Piscinibacter sp. HJYY11: one gene and its partner. The protein of the gene in region 2 binds, or shares a complex with, the protein of the main gene of each other region. Links are inferred from orthologs where the notes say so. Each region holds a gene or a part of one and is shown on either strand. Other genes may lie near its edges.

Region 1 (15,078 bases), on a different replicon or contig from region 2:
TCACCTTGAGCTTGCTGGCGACGTCGGCCGCGTTGCGCACGTCTTCGTCGATGTTCACGCCCATCAGCACGAGCCCGGCGGACTTGTACTTGTCGGAGATGCGGTTCAGGTGCGGGATCTCCTTGCGGCAGGGCCCGCACCAGGTCGCCCAGAAGTTCACGAGCACGACCTTGCCGCGCTGCTCCTGCAGGCGCATGTTGGGGCCGTTCAGCGTCTTGAGGGTGAAGTCGGGGGCGTTCGTGCCGACGGTCGCGGCGGCGTTCGCCAGGCCGGCAGCCGCCAGCAGGAAGGAGCCCAGCGCCAGGGGCACGATGCGGAGGAGTTTCGAGGTCATGAAATGCACCTGTCAGAAGAAGAAGGTCGTGCCGAGCGTGAACTCGATGTTGTGGGTGCTCTTGCGGCGGCCCAGCAGGTCATAGGTGAACATGTGGTCGCGGATGTCGATCTGCAGCGCGAACCAGTCGGCGAAGAGCACCCGCGAGCCGACGCCGTAGTTGATCGTCTGCTTGCGCTGCTCGAGGAACTTGGTGTTGCCGATGCCGGCGATGAGGTACAGCGCCGAGGCCTTGGCGGTGTTGCGCCAGATGAAGATCTCGCCCGGCAGCGCGTTCCAGCCCACCGACACGTTGTAGTAGGTCAGGGTCTCCGTGCCGCTCGGGAAGATGCCGCCGGGGAGGATCTGGCGGTAGTTCTCGTCGCTGACCTTGGTGCGGGCGTAGGCGCCCTCGACGAAGAAGTCTTCGGTGATGTGGTAGCCGAGCCGCACGCCGCTCACCGAGCTGGAGCCGAAGCTCTCGGTGGCGTAGGTGCCGGTGAAGAGGCCCAGCTCGAAGTCCTTCGACGGGAACTTGGGCACCTTGACGTTGCGCCGGTCGACCTGCGGCACGATGACCTGCTCGTTGGCCGGCTTGTTGTCCTTGTCTTTCTCGTCGGCGGCCAGGGCACCCGGCGAGGCGCACAGCGTGGCGGCGGCCAGCAGCGAGGAGACGATCAGCTTGGGGGTCATGGGCATGAGGGCGTGCACGATGAGACCGATCAGAAGAAGAACGACAGCCCGGCCGTCACCGCGCGGTACTCGCCATAGCGGGCGTCGCTCAGGAAGGCCGTGTAGAAGGTGTAGTCGGTGCGCAGCACGAAGCGGTCGGTCAGGTAGTAGCGCAGGCCGATGGTGCCGTTGGCGAGGTTGACGTTGGTGAGCTGCGCGCCGACCAGGCTCTGGTTCGGGATGTTCTTGAACTTGCCGATGCCGACGCCGAAGAACGGCGACCAGCGCTTGTCCGACCAGGGCTCGGAGATGAGGTTGAAATGCCAGAGGTCGGTGCCGGAGAACACGCCCTGCACCTGCGCGACCGTGCCTTCGAGCGACAGCGTGTCGGACAGGCGATAGCCCATCCACAGCTTGAGCATGGGCTCCTTCTTGAAGCGGCCGTAGCCGGCGCCCATTTCGAGCTTGCGCTTCAGGTAGTCGTCGAGTGCGACGTCGCGGAAGGTCTTCTGCCCACCGGCTTCGGCAATCGTGCGCTCAAGCTGCTGGCGCACGACCCAGCCGACCTTGCCGTCGGAGGTGCGGATCTTGTACCAGTCGGTGCGGCGCAGCTCGATCTCGACCCAGTCGGCGCGCTCGACCACGTGGAAGACCGGGTAGCCACGCCCCGGGCCGGTGTGGACCTCGAGGTAGGGGTCGGCGACGGTGAGGCGTTCACGGGGCGCGTCGGCGGCGAAGACCGGGCTCGCCAGCCCTGCCACGGCGCCCAGCGCCAAAGCGCAGGCCACGCTTCGAACGACACGTGGCACGTTCATGGACACGCAGGACCGGCAGGCAAGTCGGTGGTGAGTTCGTCCTGCCCCACGGGAATGGGGTTGGTCATCCAGTAGAGGATCTTCTGCACGTTGGGGTCGAGGTCGTTCGGGAAGATCTGGCCACCGCCATGCAGCACGCCACGCACGAGCGGCTTGGTAATGAGCCGGCTCAGCAGCACGGAATTGAAGGTCACTTCGCCTTGGGCGGAGTAGTAGTTCTTGTACATGTCGCTGGCGCGGATCACGTCGGCGGTGCTGAGCAGGCTCACGGGCGCTGCTGAGGGGCGCACGCGGAATGCGCCGCCCGCGCCGTTGGCATCGTCATGGCAACCCGCTCCCGCACAAGTGTTGGTGACCGGCGGATTGGAGCCAATGATCGGCAAGGACGCAAGGAATATCGGGTTGATGCAGCGCTGGTAGTAGGCAAAGGAGAGCGACCGCCCTCCCGTGCCACCGCCATCGTTGCGGATGTCGGGCGGGTTGCCCAGCGGCGTCCCGCCGCCGCAACCCGCCATCAAGGCGATCAGGGCCGCGGTCGCCCCCGCGCGCGCAAGGCGCGGGAGGTGGCCCAGGCCGGCCTGCGCTGCGCGCAGGCTCGGGACACGCTGGCGAAGTCCACGCTCTTCCTTGGTCAGCATCCGCTCGAGATCCAGTTCGCGATCGTCTGGTAGTCGGCACTGCCGACCGGCAGGACCGGCCCGGTGCCGCCCGCGGGGTGCGGGTTGCTGGACGGCCGGCTCAGCAGGTAGTTCGACGCCGCATTGCAGGTGTTGGAAATCATCGAGAGTGTCACACCGAAGTCGCCCTCGGTGCTACCGGTCAGGATGAAGCGGTTGCCACGGAAGGTCAGGCCACCCGGCACGGCCGGGTCGATGTTGCCGGCCTGGTGGCACGAGGCGGCGCAGCTGCGGCGCAGGATCGGCTGCACATTGGCGGCGAAGCTCGCTTCCGAGAGGCCGTTGATGGCGCGCACGCTGCCGTTCGGGTTGAACGGGTCGTTGTAGTACTGGCCGCCGAGGTCCATCCACTCGGTCACGAGGCGCAGCTCGGCCTTGTTGAGCAGGGTCGCATGGTCCGGGGCGGTGTTGGGCGGGTTCGGGTGGGCCGTGCGCGCACCGGCGCCTGCCAGCAGGGTCTCGCCGAAGAGGATCTCGCCCAGGCGGCTCTTGCGGGTGCCGCCAGCCGAGTTGGCCGCGCTCGAGCTCGTTTCCACCAGCGCAGCGCCGCGCTCGATCATCGGCTCGCCATCGCGCACCACGATCTGCGGCAGGCCGGTGGCCTGGTCGATGATCGGGTCGCCCATGACCAGCTCTTCATACGAGGTCATGCGGCCGGTGCCGGAGGTGGTGCCGCGCAGGTCGAGCACGGCCGCATCGGCGTGGCAGTTGGTGCAGGTGTGGGCTCCGGCCGGGCCACGGGCACGCGTCCAGATGGGGGCGATGTGCTCGGGGTAGTTGATGATGCCGCGGTGGGTGCCGGTCGTGGCCGGTGCCGGGGTCTGCAGGTCGTCCGCCGGGTTGGCGTTGCCGGTGTAGCGGATCTGGATCGGCGCACGGGCGACGATGCCGCTCTGGGTGGTGTCGGCCCAGACGTCGGTGAACTCCAGGTTGGCCTGCAGGGTCAGCGCCGCCGGGGTCTGGCGGGTGCGGGTCGAGGCCATCGTCTCACCGGTCTGGTGATCGGAAGCCAGGGCGGCGACCAGCGCAGCCGGCATGGTGTTGACCACGACGCCGGAGTTCAGCGAGGCGCCACGGCGCGGGCTGTGGCAGCCGTCGCAGGTGCGGCGCTCGCCCGGGCGGACCTGGATCCAGTTGGTGTGCGTCTGGATCGCACGGCCCTTGCTGTCGATGATCGACAGCGCGAGCGGCGTGTCGGCCGGCACGTGCAGCTTGAACGAGCCATCGGGTTCCACGGGCGCATAGCCGAGGATCTGCTGCTGCTCGAATTCGGTTTCGCCGATCGAGCTGCGCAGGCCGGTCATGCCTTGCGGGGGTGCCACGGCGCGCATGGCGCGGACGAAGCGCACCGGGGTGCAGTGGTAGGCCGGGTTGGCCGGGTCCTTCAGGGCCACGATGTCGGCCACCGAGCTGCGGGTCTCGCTGTCTTCGTGCGGCGGGGTGGTCATGGCGATGCCGCGTGCGCAGCCGGCCGGGCGGTCGGCGGCGGTCAGCATCATCTCGCCCATGCGGCCGAGGCCGTCGGTGTCGTAGACGCTGCGCACCTCGATCAGCGCCATGTTGGCGGCCGCCAGGGTCGCGTCCACGGCCACCGGCGGGGTGGCGTTGGGCTCGGCGCGCGCCTGGATGGCGATCGGGTCGGTGTACATGAAGCCCGACGGCGGTGCCGCGACCGGCAGCCAGGTCTGGTTGGCCGGGTTGTACATGTAGATGCCGTAGGCGGCCGGGGCGTTGTCGCGCACGGTGTCGAGCGCGATGTCAGCGGCCAGGCGGTTGCGGGCGCTCAGGCGGGCGCGCTCGGCGGAGGTCAGGGTGGCGCAGGGCACCACCACGCCGTTGCGCGTCACTTCACAGGGACGGTAGGCGACGAGGATGCGGTTGGTGCCGTCCCAGAGCGGGTACGGCGTGGTCACGCGGCCGAACTCCGACAGGCCCATGCCGTCGTTCAGCGTCTGCGCGGTGACCTGGCGCTGGCCACCGGTGGCCGGTGCGGTCACGAAGGCGCGGGTGTTGTTCTCCGAGTAGTTGAACGCATCGATCACCATCAGCGCGCCACCTTCCTGGGTGCGCGACAGCGGCATCAGCGAGCTGGAGATGTGGCCGCGGTAGGCACCGTTCGGGTCCATGTCACGCGGGTGCAGGAAGCTGTTGCCCGGGCTCTGCGCGCCGTAGAGCACGAACATGTCGGTGCCGTCGGGCTTGGAGCGGAACACCGCGAAGCGGTTGCGGTCGCCCACGTGCTCCCAGCGCGAGAACATGATGTCGCCGTTGGGGCGCACCACCGGGTTGCGGTCATGCGACTGGTTGAACGAGATCTGCGTGATGTTGCCGCCGTTGGCATCCATCGTGTGCAGGTTCATCACCGCCTCGCGCTCGTATTCGTCGAGCGCCTTGTAGGCCTGGCCCAGCGCCTGGTTGGGGCGCGCCTTGGTCTGGCGGTTGGACGAGAAGACGTAGCCCGCGCCGCCCGGCAGGTAGTACGGGTCGGCGTCGTCGTCGGTGGTCGAGCTGGTGATGCGACGCAGCGTGCCGTTGGTCAGGCCGCTGTTGGTCATGTCGTATTCCCAGATGTTCCAGCGGCCGGTACAGGCGGCCACGCCGTTGATCTGGGAGGTGTTGGAGGTCGGGCAGCGCAGCGCGAAGACGATCTTGCGGCCGTCGTACGAGACCTCGGGGTCGGAGGCGTCACCGTTGCCCTGGGTGATGTGGCCGGTGATGTTGTGTTCCTGGGCGCTGGCCGACGACTTCTCGCGGATCATGAGGTCGCCACCGGCAGCGAAAGGCGCGCCGTCGGTCGGGTTCATGCTGAGGGTCGTCGAGCGCTTCACATAGGCCACCGGCACATCGCCGTTGACCGTGACCGTGTCGCCGGAGTCCGTGCTGCTGCTGCCGCTGCCGCAACCCGCGAGCACGACGCTTGCGCAGACTGCGATGCACGCCAGCGCATGCTTTCTCGTCAGGACTTCTTTCATGTTCACCTCCTATTGAGTCCGATTCATCGTCAACACTTGCCGGTCACTGCGCTGGCGCTGCCGCGCCATCCAGCAACCCGGACGAGTAGTGCAACGCCCCTTGCGCGTCGACCACCACCGCGTCCACACCCGGCTGCGACTCGACGAGTCGCATGCCGGCATCCAAACCCATCACGAACAGGCACTTCGACAGCGCCTCGCTCGTCAGCCCGTCGGCGGCCAGGATCGTCACGCTGCGCAGCGCGCGCGGCGAACGGCCGGTGCGGGGGTCGAGCAGGTGGTGATGGCGCACGCCGTCTTCGATGAAGAAGCGCTCGTAGTCACCCGAAGTCGAGATGGACGTGTCTTCGAGCGGCAGCACCGCCACCACGCCGCTGTCGCGCTGCGGATCGCGGATGCCGATGCTCCAGGGGCGGCCGCCACGGTCGCCCATCACATAGCTGTCGCCACCAGCGGCCACCGACGCGTTGGCGATGCCCATGCGGCGAAGGATGGCCACGCTGTTGTCGACCGCATGGCCCTTGGCAAAGCCACCGAGGTCGATGCGCACGCCCTCGCGGGCGAAGCGCAGGGTGCGCTGCTCGCGGTCGAGGATGAGGTGGCGCCAGCCGACGGTCGGCTTGGCTGCGGCCACCGCCTCGTCGCTCGGCTTGATGCCGGCGCGGTAGTCGTAGAGCTGGCCGACACCGGCGTAGGTGATGTCGAAGGCACCGTCGGACAGCCTGGAGAAATCGATGGCCCGCGAGACCAGGCGCGCCATCTCGGCGCTCAGCGGCACGGCGTGGCGGGCCGCTTCGCGGTTGATGATCGACAGCTCGGAGTCGGCCTTGTGCGGGCTCATGGTGCGGTCGATGCGGTGCATCTCGGCCATCACCGCGTCGATCGCAGCCTCGCCCTGCTCGCGCTGCGGCGCCCAGAGCTCCACGCGCACCGCGGTGCCCATGATGGCTTCCTCGCGGCTCATCCACTCACCTTGGCGCTGCGAGCGGCCCCATGCACGGCTTGGGGCCGTGGCCTGGGTGTCGTCATTGCGACGGAGCTTGGACAAGCCGAACAGCATGGCTTACTCCGCGTGCTCCGAACGGTGGCAGATGAAGGTCAAGATGCACTCCGAGGTTGTTGTGTCAGGCCTCTCTTTGCGACGTGCGCAACGGAGGCCCTCTTTGTCGTCGGCCGGATCATCGACCCACAGAAGCGAAAAAATAACGTCAATAGTTGGCAAACGTGAGCAGGCTTACATACGGTCGCAGAAGATACGGAGTGGCCTTTGGTGTATGCGCGCTTGCTACAGAACGGAACTTGCCCATACCGGAATCGCACTTAGCCTGCGCGGATAATCCGCCGTTGGCCCCTGTCTCCGACGGCCCGGCCTCAACCTCAACGCGAGCCTCTGCTCACATGAAACCTCGACACAAGCGCATCGCGATCATCGTGGGTGCACTCGCCGGCCTGGGCATCGCCACGGCACTCGTGCTCAACGCCCTCCAGAGCAACGTCGCCTTCTTTTTCACGCCCACCCAGGTGGCGGCGGGCGAAGCTCCGAAGAACCGTGCCTTCCGCGTCGGCGGCATGGTGCGCGAGGGCAGCGTGAAGCGCGACCAGATGACGGTCCACTTCATCGTGACCGACACGGCCAAGGACGTGCGCGTCACCTACACCGGCATCCTTCCCGATCTCTTCAAGGAAGGGAAAGGCGCGGTGGTGCAGGGCAAGCTCGGCAGCAATGGCGAGTTCCAGGCCACCGAGGTGCTCGCCAAGCACGACGAGAACTACATGCCGCCCGAGGCGCAGCATGCGGTCGACCAGGCGCACAAGGCCGCCAAGTCCATGCCCAAAGACGCCATGCCCAAGGAAGGCGCCCGCCCATGACCCCCGAACTCGGACACCTGGCCCTCATCCTCGCGCTCTTCGTGGCGCTGGTCCAAGGCGTGCTGCCGCTCATCGGCGCCCACCGCGGCCATGCCGGCTGGATCGCCCTCGCCCGCCCCGCGGCGCAGACGCAGTTCCTGCTGGTGGCCTTCGCCTTCGGCTGCCTGATGTATGCCTTCGTCGCCAACGACTTCTCGGTGCAATACGTCGCGCAGCATTCCAACTCCAAGCTGCCCACCGCCTACCGCGCCTCCGCCGTGTGGGGCGGCCACGAAGGCTCGCTGCTGCTGTGGGTGCTGATGCTCACTGGCTGGTCGGCCGCCGTGAGCCTCTTGTCGCGCCAGCTGCCGCAGGCCATGGTGGCGCGTGTGCTGGGGGTGCTGGGCCTGGTGTCGGTGGGCTTCCTGCTCTTCATGCTGCTCACCTCCAACCCGTTCGACCGCCTGCTGCCGGCCGCACGCGACGGTGCCGACCTCAACCCCTTGCTGCAGGACCCCGGCCTCATCGTGCACCCGCCGATGCTCTACATGGGCTACGTGGGCTTCTCGGTGGCCTTCGCCTTCGCCATCGCCGCGCTGCTGGCCGGCCGGCTCGACGCCGCGTGGGCCCGCTGGTCGCGCCCCTGGACGAACGTGGCCTGGGTCTTCATGACCCTCGGCATCGCGCTCGGCTCCTACTGGGCCTACTACGAGCTGGGCTGGGGCGGCTGGTGGTTCTGGGACCCGGTGGAAAACGCGTCGTTCATGCCCTGGCTCGTGGGCACCGCGCTGATCCACTCGCTGGCCGTGACCGAAAAGCGCGGCAGCTTCAAGAACTGGACGGTGCTGCTGGCCATCGCCGCCTTCTCGCTGTCGCTGCTGGGCACCTTCCTCGTGCGCTCGGGCGTGTTGACCTCGGTCCATGCCTTCGCCACCGACCCCGAACGCGGTGTCTTCATCCTCGGCTTCCTGGTGCTGGTGATCGGCGGCTCGCTCACGCTCTTCGCCTGGCGCGCGGCCAAGGTCAGCACGGGCGGCACCTTCGCGCTCTTCTCGCGCGAGACGCTGCTGCTCGTCAACAACGTGCTGCTGGTCGTGGCCTGCGGCTCGGTGATGCTGGGCACGCTCTACCCGCTGCTGATCGACGCGCTGGGCATGGGCAAGCTGTCCGTCGGCCCGCCGTACTTCAATGCCGTCTTCGTGCCGATCATGCTGCCGCTGCTCTTCCTGATCGCACTCGGCCCGCTCGCACGCTGGAAGCACGCCGACGCGCGCGACATGGCGCAGCGCCTGCGGCTGGCCGCCGTGATCGCCGTGGCGGCCGGCATCGGCCTGCCGTTCCTGGTCGGCGAGTGGAGCCCGCTGGTCGCGCTGGGCCTGCTGCTTGCGGTGTGGATCATTGCCAGCACCGCCTTCCAGATCCGCGAACGGCTGCGCTCGGGCTGGCCGCCAAGGTCTTTCTGGGGCATGCACCTGGCCCACCTCGGCATGGCCGTCTTCGTGATCGGCGTGACCATGGTCAAGGGCTATGAAGTCGAGAAGGACGTGCGCATGGCCATGGGCGACACCGTCGCCATGGGCGGCTACACCTTCCGGCTCGAGAGCGTGCGCCAGGTCGAAGGCCCCAACTACACCGCCATGCGCGGCGACGTGGCGCTCCTGAAGGACGGCGTGGTGCTGCGCCACCTGCACCCGGAGAAGCGCAACTACTTCTCGTCGCAGATGCCGATGACCGAGACCGCCATCGACTCCGGCTTCACCCGCGACCTCTACGTCTCGCTCGGCGAGGCGCTCGACCCGCAAGGCAGCGCCTGGAGCGTGCGTGTCTATTACAAGCCCTTCGTCACCTGGATCTGGGGCGGCTGCCTGCTGATGGCGCTCGGCGGCGGCATCGCCGCGGCCGACCGGCGCTACCGGCTGAAGCAGCGCAGCACCCAGACGGCCCTGCAGGGGGCCGCGGCATGAAGAAGCGCTATGTGCTGATCCCGCTGGCGCTCTTCATGGTGCTGGCGGTGTTCCTGGCGATCGGCCTCAAGCTCAACCCGCGCGAAGTGCCATCGCCCCTGGTCGGCAAGCCGGCGCCGGCCTTCACCTTGCCGCAGCTTCACAAGGAAGGCAGCTTCAGCCCGAAGGACATGGCGGGCAAGGTCTGGCTGCTCAACGTCTGGGCCTCGTGGTGCGTGTCGTGCCGTGTCGAGCACCCGCTGCTGGTCGACTTCTCCAAGCGCAAGATCGCCCCGCTCATCGGCCTCGACTACAAGGACCAGCGCCCCGAGGCACTCGCGTGGCTCCAGCGCCATGGCGACCCGTACGACTTTTCCATCGTCGATGCCGATGGCCGCGTGGGCATCGACTACGGCGTCTACGGCGTGCCCGAGACCTATGTCATCGACAAGGCGGGCGTGATCCGCTTCAAGCAGATCGGGCCGGTGACGGCCGAGGTGCTCGAGCAGAAGATCGTCCCGCTGGTGCGAGAGCTGCAGAAATGAGCGCGAGGCACTTCCTCCGGGCGCTGCTGCTGGCGCTGCCCCTGACGCTTGCCACGGCCGCGCTGCACGCGAAAGACGCCGCGCCGCTGGCCGACGACCCCAAGGTCGAAGCCCGCCTGCTGCACATCAGCGAGGAGCTGCGCTGCCTGGTCTGCCAGAACGAGTCGCTCGCCGGCTCGCGCGCCGACCTGGCGCTCGACCTCAAGCGCGAGATCCGCACGCTGATCAAGCAGGGCAAGACCGATGACGAGATCCGCGAATTCATGGTCCACCGCTATGGCGATTTCGTGCTCTACCGACCGCCGGTCAAGCCGACGACCTGGCTGCTGTGGGCCGGGCCGTTCGTGCTGATGCTCGGCGGCCTGGTCGCACTGATCACCTTCCTGCGCCGCCGCCAACCCGCCGACGCGGCCCTCAGCGCCGAAGAACAACGCCGGGCCGAAGCCCTGCTGAATGACAAACGCGAGGCACCGCCCTCGCTCAAGGGAGACTCCTGATGGGCGGATTCGCACTGGCCGCGGCCCTGCTGGTCGTGGCCACTCTGGTGGTGCTGCTGCGCCCGTGGAAACGCAAGCCCAAGGCCTCTGTGGCGACGAGCGACGTCAACGCCGGCGTCTACCGCGACCAGCTGGCCGAGATCGACCGCGACCTCGCCGCCGGCACGCTGACGCCTGAGGACCACGCGCAGGCGCGCGCCGAGCTGCAGCGCCGCCTGCTCGACGACGTATCGGCACAGGAGACGCCGGCCGCCGCCACCACCAGCATGCGCGCCACGGCCATCGTGATCGCCCTGGCCCTGCCGCTGGCCGCGGCTGGCATGTACGCCTGGCGCGGCTCGCCGCAGGCGCTCGACCCGCTCGTCGTGCGCGCCCCCGAGCAGAAAGACGTCGAGAAGATGGTGGCCGACCTGGCCGCCCGCATGGAGAAGAACCCCGACCCGCGCGGCTTCGTCGTGCTGGCACGCAGCTACCGCGCGATGGGCCGCCTGCCCGACGCCGAAGCGGCCTTCAACCGCATCGGCCCGGCCCTGCAGGAAAACGCCACCCTGCTCGCCGAATACGCCGATGTGCTGGCCACCCGTGCGATGGGCAACTTCGACGGCAAGCCGATGGAAGTGCTCAACCAGGCGCTCAAGCTGGAGCCGGAGAACCCGATGGCGATGTCGCTCGCGGCGACCGCGGCCTACAACCGCAACGACCTCGCGACGGCGCTCAAGTACTGGGAGCAGCTGCTGCGCATCATCCCGCCCGACTCCGATGACGCGAGGTGGCTCACCGAGGCCATCGCCAAGACGCGCGAGCAGATGGCGGGTGTGGGCGGCTCCAAGGCACCGGCGGCGGCCACGGCTGCCGCGACGGCTGCCACGAACAAGCCGCCTCTCGCCGCTGTGGCGGGTGCCGGCGTCAGCGGCCGCGTGAGCCTTGCGCCGGCGCTCGCCAGCAAGGTGCAGCCGGGCGACACCGTCTTCATCTTCGCGCGCAACCCGCAAGGCCCGCGCATGCCGCTGGCCGTGCAGCGCACGCAGGTGTCGGCCCTGCCCTTCAGCTTCAAGCTCGACGACAGCCTCGCCATGAGCCCCGAGGCCAAGATCTCGGGCGCAAGCGAAGTGCGCATCGAGGCGCGTGTCTCGCGCAGCGGCAACGCCACGCCGCAGTCGGGCGACCTCATCGGCGCCAGCGCCACGGTCAAGCCGGGCGCCAGCGGCGTCGAGGTGGTGATCGACCAGGTGCGGCCCTGACCGGCCGAGCCCACCACGTCGCATGGCCGCCTCCGAGTTGCACCGCTGCGAGGTGAAGACGACACCCTGGCCCGGCGTCCACCTCACGCAGATCGAAAGCTCGCGGCACTTCCCGCGCCACTGGCACGACACCTTCGGCGTGGGGCTGATCGACCAGGGTGCCCACTGCTCCGCCAGCGGCCGCGGCACGGTGACCGCGCACGCGGGCAACCTGATCAGCACCAACCCCGGCGAGGTGCACGATGGCCGGCCGCTCGGTGCGCCAGCGCGGCGCTGGCGCATGGTCTACATGGAAACCTCCGCGCTGCAGGCCTCCACGCTCGCTGCGGGTGACACGCTGCCGCAAGGCCTGGCGCTCACACACCCCGTGTTCGACGATCCGCTGCTGCGGCAGGCCTTGCAGCACCTCTTCGCACAGCTGCTGACTCACACCGCGACGCCGGATGCGCTGGCCTGCGACGAAGCCTGGGCCCAGGTCTGCGGCCGGCTGCTCGCCCAGCACGCCAACCGCGCCCCGCGGCCGCAGCGCCAGGCCTCGCCTGCACTCGACCGCGTGCGCGACCGGCTCGCCGACGACCTGGCCGATGCGCCGTCGCTCGACGACCTGGCCACGCTTGCCGGCCTGAGCCGCTACCAGGTGCTGCGTCATTTCGCGCACGAGCACGGCATGCCGCCCCATGCCTGGCTGCGCCAGCGGCGTGTCGAGCACGCCCGCGCGCTCATCGCCCGCGGCGACGCCCTCGCCGACGTGGCGCTCGCGTGCGGCTTCGCCGACCAGAGCCACATGAGCCGTGCGTTCACGCAGCAGCTGGGCTTCACGCCCGGCGCCTGGCAACGGGCCGCGCTGCAATAGCGTTCAAGACCGCGCAGGCGGTGCCGGCCAGACTGGCCCCATCGTCACTTCCCCGCTGCGTGTCCCATGAGCCATGCCTACGTCCACGGATACGGCCACCGTGAGCAAGAACGCCTGCACGACCAGGCCCGCACGCTGTCGGAGCTGTTGCACCACGACACCCGCTACCCGACCGGGAGCCGCGTGCTCGAAGCCGGTTGTGGCACCGGCGCACAGACCTTGACAATCGCCGCGCAAAGCCCCGGCGCGCACGTCACCTGCATCGACATCTCGGCGGAGTCGCTCGCCCACGCACGCGAGCGCACTGCGGCCGCCGGCCTGCGCAACCTGAGCTTCCAGCAGGCCGACCTCCGCGCGCTGCCCTTTGACGCGGCATCGTTCGACCATGTCTTCGTCTGCTTCGTGCTCGAGCACCTGCCGGACCCGGTCGACGTGCTGCGCACCTTGCTGCGCCTGGTGCGCCCCGGCGGCACGCTGACGGTGATCGAAGGCGACCACGGCTCGGTCATGTTCCACCCCGAGAGCGCCGCGGCGCGGCACACGATCGACTGTCAGGTGCAGCTGCAGGCGCGTGCCGGGGGCGATGCCTGCATCGGCCGCCGGCTCCAGCCGCTGCTGCGGGCCGCCGGGGCCGCGCAGGCCGTGGTGTCGCCGCGCTTCGTCTATGCCGATGCGAGCCGGCCGGCATGGGTCGACGGGTTCACCCGCAAGACCTTCACCGCCATGATCGAAGGGGTGAAAGACGAGGCGCTCGCCGCCGGACTCTCGACACCGGCCGCTTTCGACGATGGCCTGCGCGCCCTGCAGCGCACCGCCGAGCCGGACGGGGTGTTCTGCTACACCTTCTTCAAGGCCGTGGTGCAGGTGGCGTGAGCTGCGGGCCACAGGCGGCCTGGCGAGGCAGCGGCAACTCGCGGGCGATGCGGCGCCACAAGTCGTTCCACGCCGGCCAGTCGTGGCCGCCGGGTGCGGTGTACACCTGCGCCGGCGGCAGCGACCGGCTCAGGAGCCGGTTGTTGTACGCGAACCGGTCGTCGACGCCATAGCCCTGCACGATGTGCAGCGGCGGCACGCGCGGCGACAGCGTCTGCTTCTGCAGCCATCGCCACAGCCGCATGTCGATCTCTTCATCGACGCGGCGTTCCGGGGCGGGCCAGCGCGCGAGCCCGCCGGCGTTTTCAATCTCGAGTGCGGTGAGGCGTGTGCCGAGAAAGGGCGCCAGCAGCACCACGCCCTCGAGCCCCTGCGGGTGCTCGTCGGCATAGAGCATCGCGCCCACCGCCCCGATCGAGATGCCCACCACCCACACATGCTTCACGCCTCGCGCCCGGGCCGGCTGGATCACGTCGGCGTGCAGGCGGTCGATGATGGTCCGCTCCTGGTAGTAGCCGACGTGCGCGTCGACCAGCACCACGTCGGCCGCGACGCGCTGCTCGCGCAGGGTGCGCACGAAGCCCTCGCGCTGGAATTCCTCGGGCAGGGAATACGAGCCCGGCAGCATCACGACCAGGGTCTCCACCGGGCCGCAACTCGCCGGCTCGGCCAGGGTGCGCATCGGCACCACGGTCGGCCGGTTGTTCGCACAGCCAGCGAGCGTCAGGCCGAGCACCACCGCGGCCAGCATCAAGACTCTCTTGCGCAGGTTCATCGTGTTTTGAAGAAGTCCCAGATCTCGTCGGTGGCCGACAGGGCCGCCGACCCCTTGCCCCGGCCGCGCGGCTTCTCGCCGCCCGGCCACGCGTGGCCACCGGTCTCGGTGACGCACAGCTTCACCTCCGTGCCTCCTTGGCAGCCGGTGTAGGCCTCGCAATAGGCGCCGGGCTTGTCGAGCACCCGCTTCGGCGTGGCCTGGCAGCCGTTGAGCTGCACCCATTTCGAGATGGAATCGGGCACCGCGACGAAGGCCGTCACCGCACGCGACTTGCGGCCCGCGCCGCCATCGAAGAGCTCCAACTCGTCGTCGCGCGCATGGATGTGCAGCACCGACACCGGCGACGCTGGCGTGCACGCGCGCGTGTTGTCGGTGCCGGCGACGGCGGCGATGGCGCGGAAGGTCTCGGGCATCTCGCAGGCGAGCCGGTAGCTCATCATCGCGCCGTTGGACATGCCGCTCGCGTAGAAGCGTTTCGCGTCGATGCCCGGCTGGGCGCTCAGGCGCTTGACGATCTCGCGGATGAAGCCCACGTCGTCGGCGTTTTCATCACGGGCCAGGCCGCAGCAATTGCCGGCATTCCAGGTGGCGAGCCGGCCACCGCGGAAGCGGCTGTAGCCGTTGGGGAAGACGGCCACGTAGCCTGCCGCGTCTGCCTTCGAGATCTGGCCGTAGTAGCGGTCGTCGGCCTGGAAATCCGTGTTGCCCCCGCCGCCGTGCAGCGAGAAGACGACCGGCATCGGCTTGTCGGGCGAGAAACCGGGCGGCACGTGCACGCGGTATTGCCGTGTCTTGCCGCCGTGCTCGAACGAAAAGGAATAGTCGCCCGGCCCGGTGATGCCAGCACCTGCCGCATGCGACGGCACCGGCCCGCAAAGCACCATCGCCACCGACAGCAGCGGCAGCACCCTGCGCCAGGCCACGGGCGCGATCAGCGCCCGCAACCGCGTGGCCCTACCTGGCACCCTTGGCCGCCTCGGACTGGCGCTTGTATTCGTCGTGCGACATGTTCGCGTTGGCCATGCAGCGCCGCTGCTCCTGCATGTCGACG
Region 2 (15,155 bases):
GCACGGCGGGGAAGTCGACCGGCACCGCAAAGGCCACGTTCACGTAGTTCGTGAAGAGGTTGAGCGCCACGTGGCCGAGGATCTCGACCACCTCGGCGTCGTTGAAGCCGGCGGCCCGCACGGCCTGCACGTCGGCATCGCTCACCTGGCCGCGCGCGTCGACGAGCTTCAGCGCAAAGCGCAGGGCCGCCGCGGTGCGCGCATCGCTGGCCTCACCCATCTGCGCGGCGGCCATCTCGTCGGCGCTCGCGCCAGCCTTGCGGCCGAGTGCCACGTGCGCGGCCAGGCAGTACTCGCAGGCATTGCGCTGCGCCACGGCCACCGCGATCTTCTCGGTGAGCCTGGGCTCGAGCACGCCCTGACCGAAGGCAGCGAACGAGCCCCACATGCTCTTCAGCGCCGCCGGCGAGTGGGCCACGGCCTTGAACATGTTCGGCGTGGCACCGAAGGCGCCATGGATCTGGCTGAGCAGGGCCTGGCTGTCGGGCGAGGCAGTGTGGGCATCGAGCAGGGAGACGCGGGGCATGGTGGGTGTCCTTTCGGGGTTGCACTGGCAAGTTCCAGTGCAACCAGTGTGGCGGGCCGGTCTGTACCATTGGTGCTGTTTCATCCACAAGACATACCAATTCGTCCAGATCCCGAGCCCCATCGCCATGACCCAGAACGTCGATCGGCTGTCGTCACTGCTGGAGCGCTTCCGCGTGCGCGCCCACCTCTTCCACAACGGGCCGCTGTGCGGCGTGACGCACTACGCCGCCGAACCGGGGCGCGGCTTCCTGCACGTGATGCGCAAGGGCGAGATGACGCTCACCCACCGCGCGCGCAGTGGCGCACCGAAGAAGCTGCGCATCACCGAGCCCACGCTGCTCTTCTACCCACGCCCGCTCGCGCACGACTTCCACAACGCACCGGCCGAAGGCTGCGACTTCACCTGCGCCGCGGTCGAGTTCGAAGGTGGCGAGGAGCACCCCCTGGCGCGTGCCCTGCCGCCCGTCGTGGTGCTGCCCCTGGCGCAGCTGCCCACGCTGGAGCACACCTTGACCCTGCTCTTTGCCGAGACCGAGCAGGTGCGCTGCGGCCACCGCCTGCTGGCCAACCGCTTGTTCGAGGTGCTGCTGCTGCAACTCTTGCGCTGGCTGCTCGACCATCCTGAAGAGAGCGGCGTGCCGGCCGGGCTCCTGAACGGCTTGTCGCACCCGCAACTGGCGAAGGCGCTGGTCGCGCTGCACGATGCACCGGGCGATGCGTGGACGCTGCCGCGCATGGCCGAATGCGCGGGCATGTCGCGCAGCGCATTTGCCGCCGCCTTCAAGTCGCACGTGGGCGAAGGGCCGGCCGAGTACCTGGCGCAGTGGCGGCTGTCGATCGCGCAGACGCGGCTGCGCCAGGGCTCACCGCTCAAGGCCATCGCCGAAGACCTGGGCTACAGCAGCCCATCGGCGCTGTCGCGCGTGTTCACGCAGAAGGTCGGCCGCTCGCCCCGCGAGTGGCTTCGCCACGACACGCGCTGACGTGCTGTTGGCGGGGCCTCAAGCCGAGGCGGGGCGCTCGCGGTCTCGGTAGGCCTGCGGCGTCACGCCGTGCTGCCGCGCAAACGCACGCTGCAGCGCGTCGACCGAACGGAAGCCGCTGCTGCTCGCGATCTTCTCCTGCGTCCAGCGCGTCTGGCACAGGAGCTGCGCTGCCTTCGACACACGCGTGCGCTCGACGTAGCGGGCCGGCGTGCAACCCGTCTCGGCCACGAAGGCGCGGGCAAAGTGGCGCGGGCTCATCTGCACGCGCTCGGCCAGCACCTCTACCGACAGGTTTTCCAGCGGGTGCAAGCCGATCCACGCAACCAGCTCGCGCAGCCGGTGGCTGGCGCCGGCCTGCGCGCGCAGCGCTTCGCTGAGCTGAGGTTCGGCGCCGCTGCGCAGCATGGGCAGTGCCAGCGTGCGTGCGATCTCCATGGCCGTGGCGTGGCCGAGGTCGTCTTCCACCAGCGCAATCGCCAGCTCGATGCCGGTGGTCACGCCGGCCGACGTCCACACCGGACCATCGCGCACGAAGACACGGTCGTGCCGCATCCGGGCCTGCGGGCGCATCTGCTGCAGCAGGTCGCACACGCGCCAGTGGGTGGTGCATTCGCGGTCGTCGAGCAGCCCTGCGGCGGCGAGTGCAAACGCGCCGGTGCACACGCTCGCAATGCGCCGCACGCGCGGTGCGGCCTGCACGAGCCAGTCGGCCAGGCCCTGCTCGGCGATGGCGGCGCGCAGGCCGGGCTCGTCACCGCCGGCCACGATCAGCGTGTCGATGTCGTCCGGTAGCTGCGGCAGGGCCAGGGTGTCGGTGAGCGTGAGGCCACCGTTGGTCGCGACGGCGCCCCCGGTCGGCGACGCCACGTGCAGACGGTAGCTGCCGGGCCGCCACAGCTCGGCCTTGCTGAACACGCTCGCCGGCCCGGCCACGTCGATCGACTCGACGCCATCGAACACGACCAGCACGATGGTCCTGGCAGAAACAGCGGTCTTGTCGTCGTTGTCGGTGAGGGCGGGCATGCCTAGGCTCGTGAGGTCGATGACTTCAGGAAACGATGGAATGAGATCTGCCCGGTCCATGTTAGTTGCAGCCCTCGCCGCGCTCGCCGGCAATGCGTGGGCCGCGCCGCCCGCGGTGAACGCGTCGCACGCGCCCGCCACCTTCATCGAGGCGCTGCGGCCCGAGCCCGGCCGGCGGCCGGTGGTGGCGGTGCTGGCCTTGAACGACCGCACCGAGATGACCGACCTGCTGCTGCCCCACGCCGTGCTCAAGCGTGCCGACGTGGCCGAGGTCCACATCGTGGCGCCGCGCGCGGGCACCGTGAAGCTCTTCCCTGCCCTGCAGATCGACGGCGCATTGAGCTTCGAACGCTTTGCACAACGCCACCCGGAAGGACCTGACTACATCATCGTGCCGGCAATGGAGCGCGACGACGACCCCGCCGTCACCACCTGGCTGCACCAGCAGGCACAGCGTGGCGCCAAGGTGATTGGCATCTGCTCCGGTGCACGCGTGGTGGGCCGTGCGGGCCTGCTGGACGGGCGCCGCTTCTCGGGCCACTGGTACGACCGCAAGACGCTGCTGAAACGCCACCCCGGTTCGCAGCACGTGCCCGACCAGCGCTACCTGATCGACCGCGGCGTGGCCACATCCACGGGCATCACCGCCTCGGTGCCCACGATGCTGGCGCTGGTCGAAGCGATCGGCGGCACGGTCCGTGCGGCCGCGGTCGCGCAGGAGCTCGGCGTGTCTGCATGGGGCCCCACGCACGACAGCGCCCGTTTCGGGCTCAGCTTCTCGCGAGGCCTCGCCTACGTGCGCCAGGGCGCCGCCTTCTGGCTCGACGAGCGCTGGCAGGTCGACGTGCACGACGGCATGGACGACATCGCCCTCGCACTCGCGGCCGATGCATGGGCACGCACCGGGCGCGTGCGCGTCGAAGCGGCTTCGCCCTCGGGGGCGGTGCAGTTGCGCAGCGGGCTGCGGCTGCTGACGCACGCGCCCGACGACTCGCCCCGTTTGCCGCTGGACAACGCGCTCAAACCGGTGCCGCAGCTCGACCGCACGCTGTGCGAGATCGCCGCGCGACACGGCGACGCACGCCGCGACCGGGTGCTGCTGGAGATGGAATACGCCGGTCCCGAAGCGCCTTGCCCTTAGGAGCGCCGCTGCTGATGCGGCAAGGCGCTGGCTCAGAACGGCATCTTGAGCGTGAGGCGCACAGTGCGGGGCTCTCCAGGGTGCACGTGGCGGTCTTCGCGGGGGCCGGCCAGCAGCGGCGGCTGCGACTCGTAGTAGTACTGGATGTCGTACACGTCGCGATCGAAGAGGTTGAAGACATCGAGCGTGACCTCGGCATCACGCCAGAGCTTCTTGCTCACGCGCAGGTTGGTCGTGGCTGAGGAGTACGAGCGCACGCTGTTGTCTTCGACCAGCGCACCGCTGCCGAGGTAGCGCCACTGCAGGCTGGCCGACCAGCCGGCCAGGTCCTTCACGCTCAGCGCGACCGAAGCCACCCTGTCGATGGCGTTGGGGATGCGGTCGGCGTCGCCCGCATGGCGGAAGCGGGCGTGGCTCCAGGCGAGGTCGGCGTCGAGCAGCAGCCATCTGTTGGGCGTCCAGCGGTTGTTCCACTCCACGCCGCGGCGCTTGCTGGGCAGCGAGCTTTCGGTGTTGCCGGCATCGCCGATGTAGACGAGCTCGGAGTCGAAGTCGAGCTTCCACAGCGCGAGCGAGCTCTGCAGCCCCGGAATCCACTCGGTGCGCGCGCCGACCTCGTAGCCGCGCGAAGCCGACAGGCCGGGCGCGGGGTCAATGGGCGAGGTGGCCCCGCGGGCATCGTTGCTGTGGAAGCCGCGGCCCGCGTTGAAGAAGAGCTCGGTCTTCGCCCACGGCCCCGCCACGAGCGTGAGCTTGGGCGAGAGCTGCTGGTCGCCGTCGGTCGCCGAGCCGCCCGCGATCTGGTTGTCGACGGTGAAGCGCACGCTGTCGGCACGCACGCCGAGCACCGTGCGCAGCCAGGGGGTGAGCTCCAGGCCCGTCTGGCCGTAGATGCCGAGCATCGTCTCGCGCAGCTTGTCGTCGCGCACCGGCGTGCCCAGCACCCGCGCCGACGACTCGAAGAGCCCCACGCGCGCGCGGTCGTGGCGCAGTTGCACGCCAAGCTCGCTTCGCGCGGGCAGCGGGCCCACTGCATGGTCGACGGCGTGGCTCGCCGAGACGCCATAGACGGTGCGCTTGTCCTGCTGCGAGAACTGGTCGTCGGGCCGGTCGAGCGCATAGGTGAAGTTGGAGAATAGCGAGAGCCGGTAGTCGATCGCATACGCCGACACGCGCGTGGCGCTGTCGTTGCCGATGTCGCGCCACTCGCCCGAGAGGCTGCTACGGCGCGTCGTGCCGCCGGTGGTGGGGTCGAGGCTGTCGAAGCGGCTGAAGGGCTGGCCGTTGTACCCCTCGAGGATCAGGCGCTCGGGCACCTGGTCGGTGGCCGTCCAGCTCGCGTCGTAGGCCATGAGGCTCGCGTTCCAGCCCTTGTTCTTGCTGCCGCTGCTGAGGGTGAGCACGCCGTTAGCGCGCTTCAGGTCTTCAGGCACCGTCCACGGGCCATCGTTGCGCTGCAGCTCCACCACACCCATCAGCGTGTGGTCGCCGCCCACCTGCGTGGAGCCGCCGACCAGGCCGCGCCGGTAGCCACGCTGGCCGATGGTGAGCGACGCGAACGGCGCATCGAAGCGCGTGCGGTAGGCGATGTCGGCCGAGCCGGCCGAGGAGAAGTCGCCGCTCTTCGCGAAGTAGGGGCCCTTGCGGTACTCGATGCGGTCGACCACCTCGGGGATCAGGAAGTTGAGGTCGGTGTAGCCCTGGCCGTGGCCGTGCGAGGGCATGTTGACCGGGATGCCGTTGATGCTGGTCGCGAAGTCGGTGCCGTGGTCGAGGTTGAAGCCACGCAGGAAGTACTGGTTGGCCTTGCCGTCGCCCGAGTGCTGCGTGACGATGACGCCCGGCACGAACTCGAGCACCTCGCCCGGGCGCAGCGCGGGCCGGCTCTTCATCAGCTCGGCGCGGATCACGCCTTGCGACGCGGAGTCGGACGTGCCGACCGCGTTGTCGTAGTGGCGGCCGGTGACCTCGACCGGGTCGAGGTGGACGGCGGCCACCTGGTGGCTGGCAGGGGCCGGCGGCGGAGTGGTTTGCGCGACGGCGGGGCCGCACAGGGCCAGCACGCCCAGCGCGACGGGATGCAAGGTGGTCTTCATGGAGACGATGTCCGGGAGGCCTTCGGGCGAAGGCCGGTGGTGAGGGCCTGCGGCGCGCGCAGGGGCTCGGCAGGACAGCGTCAGGCGCGGGGCGGTCGCTCCGGCAAGCCGGCGGTGTGGGTGATGCAGCTCCACGCCGCGCAGGCACACATCACGTGGCCAGCATCCGCGGCGGCCACGTCGTGCGATGACGCACCGATGGCCACCATGGCCGACAGCACAGCGCCGGCCGTGGCACCGAGTTGCTGCGCCTCGTCGTACAGGGTCGCACCCGGTATGGACGAGAGGTGCACGTGGCGCTCCCAGCCGCCGTCGTCATGTCGGTGCTCATGCACCGTCGCCACCGCCTCGGCCTGCATGTGCAGGTGCCGCGGCCCCTGCACGCGCCCCAGCGCCGATGCCATCGCCTGCACGAGCAGGATGACCGCGACCCAGCAGGCAAGCAGCCGGATCGCGTCGCGGGCCAGGGGCGAAGAGATGAGGAGGCTCATGGGATCGGCGGAGTATCGCGCTGCCACCTCGATACGTCGGATGCGACCACCTGGATGCAGCACAGCCCGCGAACGTCGTCAGAACCTGATGTTCACGCCGAACGACGGGAACAGCGGCAGCTGCGTCACCAGCTTGCGCTGGCTGTAGTCGGCGTTGTAGCTGTAGCCCGAAGGGTTCTTGCGCGCATACGCGTTGATCAGCTCGCCGTAGAAGCTGAAGCTCGGCGAGAGCTTCCAGTCGGCGCGCAGGTCGAGCCGGTGGTAGGGCGACAGTCGATCGCTGTTCAATTCACCGTAGACCGGGCGGTAGCGGCCATCGGCCGGGTCCTGCTCGCCGCGGAGGATGGGCGTGTAGGGCGAGCCGGTGTGGTAGCTCCACTTCGCGCCGAACATCCAGCGCTCGCTCATGCGGTATTGCGCCACCAGGTGGGCGATCACCGGCTGGTCGAACGCGAACGGGAACTCGCGCCCGGTCACGTCGTTCTGGCGGCGCGCCTTCGACAGGCTCAAGGCGAACCAGCCCGAGAGCCGGCCGCCGGCGGCCGGGTCTTTCTTGATGAGCAGCTCGGCACCGCGGGAGCGGCCGCTGCCGCCGTTGATGTAGTTGACCGTCGGGTCGGCGACCACGAAGTCGCTGAACTTCTTCTGGTAGGCCTCGAGCTTCCACGACCAGCCCTTCGCCAGCTTCTGCTGCACGCCGAGCACGCTGTGCGTGGCGCGCAGGTGCCACAGGCCGGTGTTGCCAAACCCGGCGATCACCTGTTCGCCCGCCGGGAACTGGTTGTGGCGGCCCCATGCCGCGGTGTAGGTGGTCGCCGGCGTCGCCTGCCATTCGAGGCCGATGCGCGGCTCGGTGTAGCGGCGGCCGAGGTAGCCGTCTCGCGTGTGGTGCGCCCCGACGCTCACCGCCCATGCGTCGGTGGCCTGCCAGCGGTGGCTGGCGTAGGCATTGCCGAATCGGGCGCGCAGCGTGTCGCGCCCCTGCTGTCGCGGTGCGCTGGTGTAGTCGCAATCGGGCTCGAACTCGGTGCAGCGGGCGTTTTGCGCGTCGATGTCGTACCGGAGCTTGATCGACTCGACCGAGCCGCCGAGCGTCGTGTCGTGCCGCGGGGCGAGCTTGAACTTGAGCTGCTCGCGCAGGAAGGTCGTGTACGCACGAGAGGTCGCGCGCAGCGCGGTCCCGACCGAGCTGGTGTTGCGGTCGAGCGTGCTGCCGACGGCCAGCTTGTTGCGCAGGCGCGGGCCGAAGTCGGCATCCCACACCACGGCCTGGGTGCCGTACGAGGTGCCGATCGCACTGTCGCCGGCGAGCACCGGGTCTTGCGTCCCCAGGGTCGAGCCGCCGGGCACGCGGAAGTCGAGCTTGTCGGCGGCGCCTGTCGCATGGAAGCTCAGCCGGTGGTCCTCGTTGAGGTTCCAGATGTACTTGCCCTGATAGTCCCAGTAGCGCGGCACGGTGACGATCACGCCGGAGTCGTCGTCTTCCACCGTGTTGAGCACCAGGTCGAGGTAGCTGCGCTTCACCGCGAAGTAGAACGACTGCTTCTCGTTGATGGGCCCTTCGATCAGCGCATCGGCGCCGAACAGGCTCACGTTGAGCACGCCGCCGAGCCGGTCGGTGCGCGGGTTGCGCAAGGTCACGTCGAGCACGGCGCCGATGGCGTCGCCGTACTCCGGGCCGAAGGCCGCGCTGTAGAGGTCGAACTGGCGCACGAGCTCGCTGTGCATCGTGCTCGTCAGGCCGCCCATGTGGAAGAGGTAGCCGACGGGCAGGAAGTCGACGTAGTAGAGGTTGTCGTCCGGCCGCGAGCCGCGCACGGCAGGGGCGCTGCTGCTGTCGTCGGCCACCGCCACGCCGGGCAGGGCCTGCAGGGCCTTCATCGTGTCGCCGGCGGTGCCGGGCACGGTGCGCAGCTCATCGCCGGTCATCACGCTGCGGCTGGTGGGCGCCCGTTGGCTGCGGCCGGTGATCTCTACCCGGGGCAGGCTGGGGCTGCTGGCCGCAGGCGCCGGCGCCGGCGCGGCCGGTGCCTCCACAGGCGCCGATGCGGCCGCGGCCGCCGGCTCGACGACAGCCTGCGCCCTCGCCGTGCCCAAGGCCAGCACGCACACGGCTCCCCACACGGCGCGGGGCAGCGCCTTCATCACGAAGCGGCCGCTCATCGGCCGTCGTCTTCGGCTGCCTGCAGGGCGTTGTGGCGGGCCCGCTTGTGGCGGGCCGCGGTCATCAGCGGCTCGGCCAGCATGCACAGCAGGGCCACGGCGTACGAGCCCCACACATAGAGGCCGTAGCCTCCCATCGCAAAGAATTCGGAGGCGCTGCCCCAGTTCATGCTTTTTCTCCCTTGAGTTCGGCGGCCACCCAGTCGGCTTCGCGCTCGCGCTCGAGCACGATCGCGCGCGTTCGCATGAAGACCACCGCAAACGCATAGGCCCAGAAGGCGAAGGTCATGATCAGCATCGCGGTCAGCATGGTGCTGGCCATCTTGGGCGCGGCGGTCATGCTGATGGTCGCGCCCTGGTGCAGCGTGTTCCACCACTTCACCGAGAAATAGATGATGGGCACGTTGATGGCACCGACCAGCGCGATCAGGGCGCCGGCGCTGTCGGCACGCCGTGCATCGTCGATCGCCTCGGTGAGCGCGATGAAGCCGAGGTAGAGGAAGAGCAGGATCAGGTACGACGTCAGCCGCGCATCCCACACCCAATAGGTGCCCCAGGTGGGCTTGCCCCAGAAGGCGCCCGTCCACAGCGCGATGAAGGTGAAGAGTGCGCCGGTCGGCGCGATGGCCCTCGCCACCATCGACGAGAGCCGCGTCTTGAAGGCCCAGCCGAGGCCCGCCCAGAAGGCCATCGCCAGGTAGAGCACCATCGAGATCCACGCGGCGGGCACGTGGATGAAGATGATGCGGTACGCCTCGCCCTGCGTCGCGTCGGTGGGCGCGACGAAGAAGCCGATGTAGAGCCCGACGACTGCAAGCACGATGGTCGCGGCCCACAGCCAGGGGATCAGCGTGCCCGCCAGCCGGTAGAAGCGCGACGGCGCGGCGAAGGTGTACAGACGCAATGGCGAGTTCATGAGGTTCTCGTCAGTTGGTGAGTCAATCGGTCGAGATGCGCAGGGCTGCAGCCGTGGCCCAGGGTGCGAGCAGCGCGGTGGCGATGAGCAAGGCGCCCAGCAGCGAGTAGTGTCCTTCAGCCGACACGCCCGATTCCACCGCGCCCACCGCCCCCGCGCCGAAGATCAGCGCCGGGATGCACAGCGGCAGGATGAGCAGGATCAGCAGCACGCCCCCGCTGCGCAAGCCCAGCGTGAGCGCGGCGCCCAGGCCGCCGAGCAGGCTCAGGATGGGCGTGCCCAGCACGAGGCCGAAGGTGAGGGCGGCAATGGCCTCGCCGCGCATGTCGAACATCACGCCGAAGAGCGGCGCCACCACGATGAGCGGCAGCCCCGTCAGCAGCCAGTGCGCGAGCGCCTTGGCCGTGGCGATCAGCACCGGCGACTCGCCGCAAAGCAGCATCTGCTCGAGCGAGCCGTCGGCGTGGTCGGTGGCGTAGAGCTGGGTCACCGACAGCATGGCCGCGAGCAGCGCGCAGACCCACACCACGCCGGGGGCGATGATGCGCAGCGTCTGCGGCTCGGGGCCCACGCCGAAAGGAAAGAGGCTCACGGCCACGGTGAAGAACGCGATGGGCAACAGGGCTTCGATGCGGCGGCGTGCCGCGAGGCGCAGGTCGCGCGCGAGCACCGCAGTGAACGCGCTCATCCCGCCACCTCGTCCAGCTGCAGCACGGTCGGCACCGGCTCGGCGAGCGTCACGGCCTGGTGACTTGTCAACACCACCGCGCCACCGCGCTGCACGTGCTGCGAGATCACCTCGTTGAGCGACGCGATGCCCTCGACGTCGAGCGCGTCGAAGGGCTCGTCGAGCACCCACACCGCCGGTGACGGCGCGAGCGCGAGGCGCGACAGCGCGACCCGCCGGCGCTGGCCCTGCGACAACGTGCGCACCGGCGCGTTGCGGCGCGTGGCCATGCCGAACTGGCGCAGCGCCTCGGTCAACGCGGCGTCGTCGACGTCGCGGCCGTGCAGCCGCGCGAGGAAGCGCAGCGACTCCAGCACCGACAGGTCTTCCTTCAGCGCGTTAGCATGGGCCACGTAGAGGAGCTCACCCTCGCGGCGGATCTGGCCGGCCTCCGGCGTGGACAGTCCCGCCAGCAGGCGCAGCAGGCTCGTCTTGCCCCGGCCGTTGGCGCCTCGCAGCCACACCACCTCGCCGCGCCGCAGCGGCAGGTCGAGCCCTCTGAACAGCACCCGGTCGCCGCGCCGGCAGGCCAGGCCCACCGCGGCGAGCAGCGGTGGCGTGTCATCGGTCGTCGCGGCGTGCACCGGAGGGATCATGAGGTTCGATGGGCGATTCGTTTCGCGCAGCCCGGCAGTGTAGGTGCACCGCACAGGGGGTCGAGGGACCGTGGAGTACGATGGTCCACACTTCCGAAAGCGCGCCATGAACCGAGACCTGCTGCAACCATCTGCCACCATCACGGCAGCGCTGATCACCAACCCGGCTGCCGGCGTTGCGAAATCCAAGCTGGCTGATGTGGCGACCCTCTTCGCCACGGTCTACATTGAGCTGGAAAAGGCCGAGGCCCTGGTCGACAAGATGCGCGAACAGCCGGCCAAGCCGCCGGTCTCGCTGCTGTAGTGCGCCCGGCAGGCGTGCCTCAAGCGCCTTGAAGACCTACGCGATCGCCGTTCGCGCGCTGTGCGAGTTCACTGCCAAGTCGGGCGACCTCGACCTGCGCTTCACCCCCGCACCCACCGCCCTCGAGGGCCAGGCCGGCCACGCCACCGTGGCCGCCCGCCGGGCCCGTGACGGCTACGAGTCGGAGGTGAGCGTGAGCGGCGAGTACAAGCTCCTCACCGTGCGCGGCCGCGCCGACGGCTACGACCGCCACAGCCGCACGCTGGAGGAGGTGAAGACCTTCCGCGGCGACCTCGCGCGCCAGCCGGCCAACCACCGTGTGCTGCACTGGACGCAGGCCAAGGTCTACGGCTGGCTGATGTGCCTGAAGCTCCAGAAGGACGGGCTCGATCTCGACGAGATGAACATCTCGCTCGTGTACTTCGACATCGCCTCGCAGCGCGAGCAGGTTTTCACGCAGGCCTGCAGCGCCGAGGAGTTGCGCTCGCACTTCGAGTCGCACTGCGAGCGTTTCCTCGCCTGGGCGGAGCAGGAGGTGGCCCATCGCAGCCAGCGCGACGAGACGCTGGCGGCGCTGCCCTTCCCGCACGGCCACTTCCGCACCGGGCAGCGCGAGCTGGCCGAGGCCGTCTACCGCGCCACGGTGCAGGGGCGCGTGCTGATGGCGCAGGCGCCCACCGGCATCGGCAAGACGGTGGGCACGCTCTTCCCCATGCTCAAGGCGATGCCGGGGCAGCAACTCGACCAGGTGTTCTTCCTCACCGCCAAGGGCTCGGGCCGCCAGCTCGCGCTCGAAGCCGCCGAGCGCCTGCAGTCCGGCCAGCCCGCGCGGCCGATCCTGCGCACGCTGGAACTCGTGGCGCGCAACAAGGCCTGCGAGCACCCCGAGCTCGCCTGCCACGGTGAATCGTGCCCGCTTGCACGCGGCTTCTACGACCGCCTGGCCGACGCGCGGGCCGAGGCCCTCGCCCGCCCGATGCTCGACAAGGCCACCGTGCGCGAGGTCGCACTCGCCCACCAGGTCTGCCCCTACTACCTGAGCCAGGAGCTCGCCCGCTGGGCCGACGTGATCGTGGGCGACTACAACTACCTGCTCGACATCGGCGGCCTGCTGATGGGCCTCACGCTCGCGCGCGGCAGCCGCGTCTCGGTGCTGATCGACGAGGCGCACAACCTGCTGGAGCGCAGCCGCATGATGTACAGCGCCGACCTCGACCAGGCCGCGCTGAAGGCGATGCGCCGCACCGCGCCGGCCGCTTTGAAGAGCGTGCTCGCCAAGCTCAACAAGGCCTGGAACGACTGGGCCAAACCGCAGGCCACACAGGCCACGCCCTACCAGGTCTACCCCGCCGTGCCCGAGGCCTTCAGCCAGGCCCTGCAGAAGGCCACCTCGGCGATCACCGACCACTTCACCGAGTACCCCACCAGCGCCGTCGACGGCGAGCTGCAGCGCTTCTACTTCGATGCGCTGCATTTCTCGCGCGTGCACGAGCTGGCCGACGAGAACTGGCTGGTCGACGTCACCTTGCAAGGCCCGCCCGGCCGCAAGCCGCTGGCGCTGATCACACTGCGCAACGTGGTGCCGGCGCCGCAGCTCGGGCCGCGCCTGGCGGTGGCCCATTCGGTGGCGCTCTTCTCGGCCACGCTCACGCCGCGCGAGTTCTACGCCGACCTGCTGGGCCTGCCCGACGACACCGTCTGGGTCGACGTCCCCACGCCCTTCTCGGCCGGGCAGCTCGAGGTGCGCGTCGCACGCCACATCTCCACCCGCTACCAGCACCGGGCGGCGTCGGTCGAGCCGATCGCCGGGCTGATCGCGGAGCAATACGCCCGTCGGCCGGGCAACTACCTCGCGTTCTTCAGCAGCTTCGACTACCTGCGCCAGGTGCTGGCCGCCTTCCGCACCCTCGCGCCCGAGGTGCCGGTGTGGGAGCAGTCGCGCGGCATGAGCGAGCCCGAGCGCGAGGCCTTCCTCGCCCGCTTCGTGCCCGAAGGGCGCGGCGTCGGCTTCGCGGTGCTGGGCGGCTCGTTCGGCGAAGGGGTCGACCTGCCGGGCGACCGCCTGATCGGCGCCTTCATCGCCACGCTCGGCCTCCCCCAGCTCAACCCGGTGAACGAAGAGATGAAGAAGCGCCTGGACGCGCGCTTCGGCCCCGAGCGCGGATACGACTACGCCTACCTCTACCCCGGCCTGCAGAAGGTGGTGCAGGCCGCCGGCCGGGTGATCCGCACCACCGAAGACGAAGGCGTGATCCACCTCATCGACGACCGCTTCACCGGCCCGCGGGTCCGCAGACTCCTCCCGGCCTGGTGGACCATCCGGCAAAGTGAGCCCCAAATCACCAACTCTTCCGCGCTGTAACGAAATGCGCTTCCGCTAAGGTGCGCACCAGCATCAGGGCCCGTCCGCCCAGACTCTCCAAGGAGACGCTCCCGTGGTATCGCTCTTCGCCTTCATGGTCACGGCCTACGGCATGAACCCCTACCTGGTCGCCACCTTCAACTCCAACCTCGCCTGCGAGACGGCCCGCTCGGCGCTGCTGTCGGCAGCACTCGAGCAGAACGTGGCCGGCACGAGCACCTACGCCATGGCCCCGCGAACGCTGAAGTGCATCAACACGCCGGGCATCGTGCCCGGTGCCGCCAGCCGCCCACCGGAGGCCAGCCCGCCGGCGCGCAAACCCGTCAAGAAGTGACACCGCACCAGCTGCCCACCGCGGTCAAGCCCTACTCCCGGCTGCTCGCCTGGGGGCCCTTCATCGCGGTCGCGTTGCTGCTGGCGATCCTGTGGGGGCTGGTGCTCGGCTTTGCGGTGGTGCAGGAGCGGCGCATGGTCGAAGGCGCGCAGAAGCAACTGCGCCTGGTCAACAACGCCGCCGCCCAGCAAACGCGCGACCTGCTCGGCGTCACCGAAGCCCGGCTCGACGTGGCGCAGCAGTGGCTGGCCCGTTCGCCGCAGCTCGACGACGCGCTCGGCGAGCTGCTGCGGACCTTCAGCCGCCACCCGAAGGACCTGGTCTGGGTGGCGCTGGTCAACGCGGACGGCAAGGCCGTGCCCGTGCCCGGCTCGCCCGCCTGGCTCGAGCGCATGCCGGCAGTGCAGCTGCCGGACGCCGCCGGCGAGATGCGCGTGGGCGAGCCGCTGCGCCAGGCTGCCGGCCAACCCTGGCGCTGGCCCTTGACACGCCGCCTGTCGGCGCCGGTCGCAGGCCCGCAAGGCCTGGCCGTGGGCCTGGTGGCCTGGGTCGACCTGCCGCAGCTGAGCACCATCCACGAACGCCTGCGCGAGCAGCCGGCCGGCGGCATCTCGCTCACCACCTCGACCGGCATCGTGATCGTGCGCACGCCCTACTCCGAGACCCTGATCGGCCGCAACGTGCTGGCCGACCGCCCCGCCCAGATGCCGCCCGGCAGCGCGCAGGGTGCCTTCGAGACTTCCGCCGCCTATGGCGTGGGCGATCGGCGCCTGGCCACCTTCGAGCGGCTGGGCCAGTACCCGGTCACCGTGCTGGTCTCGCAGGAGCGCGACGAGCTGCTGGCCGCCTTCCACGCCCGGCGCAACCTCGGCATCGGCATCCTCACGCTGCTCACGCTCGCCGGCATCGTCTTCTCGTGGTCGCTGGCCCGCAGCCAGCGCAGCGCCCGCCACAGCCGGGCCCAGTTCGACGCGGTGAGCAACGCCTTCCCGCTCGGTCTCTTCATGACCGACACCCTCGGCGAGACCACCTACGCCAACGACGCCTATTTCCAGAAGTCCGGCCTGCCGCGCGAGCGCATGGCCTGGGGCTGGAGCGACCTCCTCGACCCGGCACAGCGCGAGCCGATGCTGGCCGCCTGGCGCCAGGCGACCGCCGGCCTCGCCCCGCTGCGCAACACCCTGCACGTGACCCGGCCCGACGGCCAGCAGGTGATGCTCTCGGTGCGCACCGCCCCGCTCCTGGTGGACAACAAGCTCATCGGCCATGTGGGCTCCATCGAAGACGTGACCGACCGCGTCCAGCAGCAGCGCGCCCAGCGCATGCTCACCGCCATCTTCGAGCGCAGCACCGACGTCGTGGCGCAGGTCAGCGCCCAGGGGCAGCTGCTCTACGTCAACCCGGCCGGCCGGCAGATGATGGAGATCAAGCCCGACGCACCGATCGAGCACATGCGTTTCGACGACTTCCTGCCGGCGCACCGCGAGA

The links.
Region 1: the proteins of ccmB (region 2) and ccmE are in contact, whole or in part, in a solved structure (PDB 8CE8), measured with the Escherichia coli proteins. The link is inferred for Piscinibacter sp. HJYY11 from one-to-one orthologs.

What each region holds. Positions count from the first base shown.
Region 1 is NZ_JAERQZ010000002.1:260,178-275,255, reverse strand. The notes cover bases 5,679-8,582. They hold ccmE (cytochrome c maturation protein CcmE), read left to right. Parts: upstream 5,679-6,847; coding sequence 6,848-7,318; downstream 7,319-8,582. Other genes in these bases: JI745_RS24970 (heme lyase CcmF/NrfE family subunit), read left to right, coding at 7,315-8,582; JI745_RS24980 (FAD:protein FMN transferase), read right to left, coding at 5,679-6,509. In the rest of the region: JI745_RS25005 (TlpA disulfide reductase family protein), read right to left, coding at 1-334; JI745_RS25000 (outer membrane beta-barrel domain-containing protein), read right to left, coding at 347-1,012; JI745_RS24995 (SH3 domain-containing protein), read right to left, coding at 1,036-1,800; JI745_RS24990 (hypothetical protein), read right to left, coding at 1,797-2,438; JI745_RS24985 (hypothetical protein), read right to left, coding at 2,432-5,449; more of JI745_RS24980, read right to left, coding at 5,493-5,678; more of JI745_RS24970, read left to right, coding at 8,583-9,261; JI745_RS24965 (DsbE family thiol:disulfide interchange protein), read left to right, coding at 9,258-9,785; JI745_RS24960 (cytochrome c-type biogenesis protein), read left to right, coding at 9,782-10,282; c-type cytochrome biogenesis protein CcmI, read left to right, coding at 10,282-11,523; JI745_RS24950 (AraC family transcriptional regulator), read left to right, coding at 11,546-12,376; JI745_RS24945 (class I SAM-dependent methyltransferase), read left to right, coding at 12,443-13,249; JI745_RS24940 (serine aminopeptidase domain-containing protein), read right to left, coding at 13,224-14,024; JI745_RS24935 (PHB depolymerase family esterase), read right to left, coding at 14,021-14,950; JI745_RS24930 (hypothetical protein), read right to left, coding at 14,982-15,078. UniProt on the Escherichia coli protein: Heme chaperone required for the biogenesis of c-type cytochromes. Transiently binds heme delivered by CcmC and transfers the heme to apo-cytochromes in a process facilitated by CcmF and CcmH.
Region 2 is NZ_JAERQZ010000001.1:4,684,826-4,699,980, reverse strand. What follows is about bases 8,200-11,180. They hold ccmB (heme exporter protein CcmB), read right to left. Parts: upstream 10,033-11,180; coding sequence 9,367-10,032; downstream 8,200-9,366. Other genes in these bases: JI745_RS21955 (ATP-dependent DNA helicase), read left to right, coding at 11,000-11,180; JI745_RS26535 (hypothetical protein), read left to right, coding at 10,774-10,971; ccmA (cytochrome c biogenesis heme-transporting ATPase CcmA), read right to left, coding at 10,029-10,667; ccmC (heme ABC transporter permease CcmC), read right to left, coding at 8,595-9,344; ccmD (heme exporter protein CcmD), read right to left, coding at 8,425-8,598. Outside these bases: JI745_RS22010 (carboxymuconolactone decarboxylase family protein), read right to left, coding at 1-526; JI745_RS22005 (AraC family transcriptional regulator), read left to right, coding at 654-1,511; JI745_RS22000 (GlxA family transcriptional regulator), read right to left, coding at 1,530-2,537; JI745_RS21995 (DJ-1/PfpI family protein), read left to right, coding at 2,557-3,678; JI745_RS21990 (TonB-dependent receptor), read right to left, coding at 3,711-5,774; JI745_RS21985 (hypothetical protein), read right to left, coding at 5,855-6,265; more of JI745_RS21980, read right to left, coding at 6,344-8,199; more of JI745_RS21955, read left to right, coding at 11,181-13,333; JI745_RS21950 (hypothetical protein), read left to right, coding at 13,407-13,667; JI745_RS26530 (diguanylate cyclase domain-containing protein), read left to right, coding at 13,664-15,155. UniProt on the Escherichia coli protein: Required for the export of heme to the periplasm for the biogenesis of c-type cytochromes.